Regions from separate parts of the Microbacterium sp. 22195 genome, predicted to be linked through region 2. Evidence: riboswitches for the same ligand, from Rfam matches in the RefSeq annotation. Region 2 holds a riboswitch; the other holds the start of a gene.
The links. A riboswitch is a leader RNA that binds a small molecule or an ion and turns the genes downstream of it on or off. The one in region 2 is predicted to bind thiamine pyrophosphate.

Region 1: it holds a riboswitch for thiamine pyrophosphate, as region 2 does, so the genes downstream of both, ACTJJ4_RS12990 (ECF transporter S component) here and thiM (hydroxyethylthiazole kinase) in region 2, are expected to answer to the same signal.

What each region holds. Positions count from the first base shown of each region.
Region 1 covers NZ_JBQEPE010000004.1:73,698-76,144, reverse strand. Annotated here, with positions in the region: gene ACTJJ4_RS12995 (D-alanyl-D-alanine carboxypeptidase family protein) at 1-1,421, opposite strand, end outside; TPP riboswitch at 1,470-1,581, shown strand; gene ACTJJ4_RS12990 (ECF transporter S component) at 1,572-2,210, shown strand; gene ACTJJ4_RS12985 (ABC transporter ATP-binding protein) at 2,213-2,447, shown strand, end outside.
Region 2 covers NZ_JBQEPE010000011.1:13,696-16,142, reverse strand. Annotated here, with positions in the region: gene ACTJJ4_RS18455 (NAD-dependent epimerase/dehydratase family protein) at 76-1,068, shown strand; TPP riboswitch at 1,148-1,241, shown strand; gene thiM (hydroxyethylthiazole kinase) at 1,233-2,081, shown strand; gene thiD (bifunctional hydroxymethylpyrimidine kinase/phosphomethylpyrimidine kinase) at 2,078-2,447, shown strand, end outside.

The sequences.
Region 1 (2,447 bases), on a different contig from region 2:
ATCTCCGCGAAGACCGGGTTGCGCATCGCCAGCTCGCTGAGGCGCAGCATCGCCTCGGGAGTCGCGACGTTCGACTTGCTGAACCCGGAGGGATTCTCCAGCGTGATGCCTTCGATGCCGTTGTCGCGCAGCCACTTCGCCGCGGCGTCGGCGAAGGCGGCCTCCGAGCCCCAGATCTCCCTGGCGAGCCGGTCGATGTAGTTGTTCGCCGACCCCAGCAGCACACCCTGGAGCATCTGGTACTCGGTCAGGCTGCCGCCGACGGGCACATCGAGCGAGGACTGGTTCGAACGGCGGTAGTCCAGGAAGTCGCGCTGGTCCGCCTTGGTGAAGGCGTAGCTGGGTCCCTGCTCGCCCACCTTCAGGGGCAGTTTGTCGAGCACCATCATCACCGAGGCGACCTTGCTGAGGCTCGCGATCTGGTCCCGGTCGGTGGTGGACGCCACCGGGTTCATTCCCAGCACCGCCACTGCGGCGCTCCCCGTGGCGGGCCAGGTCACGATCGCGGCCGGTGCCGCGGCGATCTCGACCGTCGCGCTCTGCACCGCCGGTGCGACGTTGTCGAGCGGGGCGAGGAGCGTGCCGCCGACGTAGCTCGCGCACAGGGCGCCGATGACCCCGAGGGGGAGGACCAGCCGCAGCCGTCGCCCCGTGGGCGCGAGACGAGCCCCGGCGAACAGCGCCGGAGCGGTCTCCGGCTCGGCGGACGGCGTCGCCCCGACCTTCAGCGGATCGACCCAGGTCAGCGCCGTGATCGGATGCCGGTCATCGGCCCACGCCGTCACCTGGGCGGGCTGCGCCTCGACCTCGGGCTCGGACACCTCGGTGGTGTCGGCCTCCGCGGCCAGGGCGTTCTCGATGTCGCTCAGGAAGAGGGGGGAAGGCTCCTCAGCGGTCACGGGAGCAGGCTCATCGAACAGTTCCCGGGCTTCCGGCTGCACGGGCGCGCCGAACAGGTCGGCGATCGCGGGGGAGGCGGAGTCGTCGACGGGCGGAACCGCGACGGCGTCCTCGGCGCCCAGCAGCCGGGGGTCGGCGAGTGCTTCCGCAGGCGGGAGGCCATCGCCGGACGGGGATGCGGCTGCTCGCGCGGCACCGGCATCGGGGATCACGTGCACGGGAGCGGTCGGGTCGTCGAGCAGGTCGGAGGGCTCGTCCGCGAGCGCGGTCGGCTCGGCGGCAGCGTCGGGTGCGGCATCCGCCGGTCCCGGAGCGTCCTGCTCCGGCGTGGGCGTCCCATCGATGGCATCCACAGCGCCAGTATCGCCGCTGAACGGGGTGGTGGTGATGATCGCGGTCCCCGCCGGAGTCGTGTCGGCGGACGCGGCGGCCGGCTCGGAGGCGGGCCCGGCGTGCGCGCGCGACTTCTCGCGCAGCGAACGGCGCGTGGCAGGGCGTGTGAACTCGGGGGAGACAGTCACCCGATACACGCTACCAACCATCCCCGTGAACGAACCGACTAGAATCGAGGGCACAACCACGGGAGTCCGGCGTGCCGGGCTGAGAGGAAGCGACCCGCGCTTCGACCGTCGAACCTGATCCGGATCATGCCGGCGCAGGGAGGAGTTCAGATGAGTGCATCCATGTCCGCATCCGCCGCACAGGGCGTCACCGCTGTCGCGCAGCCGCGCTGGCGCGTCGTCGACATCGTCGTGGCAGCCGTTCTCGGCGTCGCGACCGGCCTGATCTTCTGGGGCTGGAACATCGTCGGAGGCGCCTGGTTCGGCGCAGCCGACGCCGTCACCCCGGGCCTCGGCGGGATCGCCGTCGGCATCTGGCTGATCGGCGGCGTGATCGGCGGTCTCGTGATCCGCAAGCCCGGTGCCGCGCTGGTCGTCGAGGTGGTCGCCGCGATCATCTCGATGCTGATCGGCAACGTGTGGGGTGTCTCCACCGTGCTCTCCGGCATCGTGCAGGGCCTGGGTGCGGAGCTGATCTTCGCCCTGTTCCTCTACCGCCGGTTCACGCTCCCCGTGGCGATGCTCGCCGGGGTCGGCGCGGGCGCGGCGGCCTGGATCTTCGAGATGTTCTACGGCTCCTCGCCGAACTTCCTGAAGTCCTTCGAGTTCAACGCGATCTACCTCGGCACCCTGGCGGTCTCGGGCGCGCTGCTGGCAGGCCTGGTCGGCTGGCTGCTCGTCCGCGCGCTCGCCGCGACCGGCGCGCTGAGCCGATTCGCCGCCGGCCGGGAAGCGCGCCAGGAGGTCTGAGCGTGACGGCTCCGGCTCGCGTCACCGCGAACGGATGGGGCTGGCGCTACGCGGGCCGGCGTCTTCCCGCGGTCAGCAACGCGACCTTCACGATCGAGCCCGGCGAGCGCGTGCTGCTGCTCGGTGCCTCCGGCGCCGGCAAGTCGACGCTGCTCGCCGGTCTCGCCGGCGTGCTCGGCGACGCGGAGGAGGGCGAGCGCACCGGTTCGCTGCTCGTCGACGGCGCAGCGCCGGAGG
Region 2 (2,447 bases):
TCGCGCGGGCGGCATCGCATCCGCTGACAGCGGAAGCACTTCCCCCTCGGGCCACCGGGATGCTGTCATGGCGTCATGACTCAGGTGCTGGTGCTCGGCGGAACCGGGTGGTTGTCGGGACGAATCGCGCGGAGGTGGCGGGACGCCGGGGCGCACGTGACCTGCCTCGCGCGGGGCGGACGCCCGGTCCCGGAGGGGACGGTGCTGCTGCGCGGGGATCGCGATGATCCGGCGGTGTACGACCGGCCGGGCGAGCAGCACTGGGACGAGATCGTCGACATCTCCTCCCGGGCACGGCACGTGCGCGAGGCGGTCGCGGCGCTCGGCGACAGCACCGCGCACTGGACCTACGTCTCGTCGATGTCGGCGTACTCCGACGACACGACCGTCGGGCTCGACGAATCCGGGCGACTGCACGAGCCCGCGCAGGAGGGCGACGAGTACGAGTACGGCGCGGAGAAGGTGGCAGCCGAGCAGGCCGTGGGCTCGCTCGGCGAGCGGGCGTTCATCGTCCGGCCCGGTCTGATCGTCGGCGAAGGGGATCCCAGCGACCGCTTCGGCTATTGGGCGGCGGCGTTCGACCGCGCGGGGAGCGACCCGGTGCTGGTCCCCGCGCTCGCCGGCAGGTACACGCAGGTGATCGACGTCGACGACGTCGCCGACCTGCTGGTGAGGGGGAGCAGGCACGGGATCGTCAATGCGATCGGCGACGCCCGGCCGCTCGTCGACGTGCTGAGCCGCATCCGCTCCGCCACCGACCACACCGGGGAGCTGCTCGAAGCCTCCGACGAGTGGCTGCGCGGGCACGACGTGGACTACTGGATGGGAGAGCGCTCCCTGCCGCTCTGGCTCCCCGCCGACATGCCCGGTTTCGCCCGCCGGGACAACGCCGCGTACAAGGCATCCGGTGGTCGCCTCACGCCCATCGACGAGACCATCCGGCGCGTGCTCCAGGATGAGCGCGCCCGCGGGCTCGATCGAGAGCGCCGCGCGGGACTGACCCGCACGGAGGAGCAGGAGCTCATCGGTCAGCTCGTGCGGGCCGACGCCGATCCGGCCGAAGACTGAGCGACCGGAGCCGGGCCCCCGATGGCGGGCGCCGGCGTCACCGGGCGCTCTGCCGGTGACGCCCTTCGCTAGACTCGCGACCAGTGACACGGGGTGCCGCATCCGCGGCTGAGAACAGACCCGTCGAACCTGATCTAGTTCGTACTAGCGAAGGGATGTCGCGAATGAGCGATCCTCTGCGTCCTGCATCCGCCACCGGCCTCGTCAGCGAGGCGGCCGACCTGCTGGGGGCGCTGCGCGCGGCGCCGCCCCTCACCCACTGCATCACGAACGCGGTGGTCACCGGCTTCACCGCCAACGTGCTGCTCGCCGTCGGCGCGGCTCCGGCGATGGTCGACATCGTCGGCGAGGCCGGGATGTTCTCGGGCATCGCCTCGGGCGTGCTCGTCAACCTCGGCACGCCGACACCCGAGCAGCGCGCGGCGAGCCTCGAAGCCGTCGCCGGCGCGAACGCAGTGGGCACGTCATGGGTGCTCGACCCCGTCGCGATCGGGGCGCTGCCGATCCGCACCGCGCTCGCGCACGAGCTCGCGCAGCAGCGCCCGACCGCGATCCGCGGCAATGCATCCGAGATCCTCGCGCTCGCCGGTCTCAGCGCCGGTGGTCGCGGCGTCGACGCGACCGACACGACGGATGCCGCAGCCGACGCCGCCCGCGCGCTGGCGCACCGGCACGGCAGCGTCGTGGCGGTGTCCGGTCCGGTCGATCTCATCACCGACGGCGAGCGTGTGCTGCGTCTGGCGAACGGCGACGAGCTGCTCACCCGGGTGACCGGCGGCGGCTGCGCTCTCGGCGCGGTGATGGCGGCATTCCTCGGCGCCGCCCGCGGCACCGGCGCGGATGCCCTGATCGCCGTCGCGGCGGCGAGCCTCGTCTACACGATCGCCGCGGAGCGAGCGGCGGCACGCTCCGCGGGACCAGGCAGCTTCGCCGTCGCGCTGCTCGACGACCTCAGCGGCCTCCGGCCCGAGGACATCGCCGGCGCGGCCCGCATCGAGGCGGAGGAGCTGTGAACGCCGACCTCTCGCTGTACCTCGTCACCGACCCGACACTGTGCGGCGACCGCGGGGTGACCGAGACCGTGCGTCTGGCCGTCGACGGCGGCGCCCGCATCGTGCAGCTGCGCGACAAGGAGGCGACGGATGCCGAGACCGTGACCCGGCTGATCGAGCTGTCGCGCGTCATCGACGGACGCGCCCTTCTCGTGGTGAACGACCGGCTCGACGCGGCGATCGCCGCCCGCGAGGCCGGCGCTCGCGTCGACGGCGTGCACCTGGGACAGGGTGACGCATCGGTGCTCCGCGCCCGCGCCGAGCTCGGCCCCGATGCGCTGATCGGTCTCACCGCCAACAGTCCTGAGCATCTCGAGGCCGTGCTCG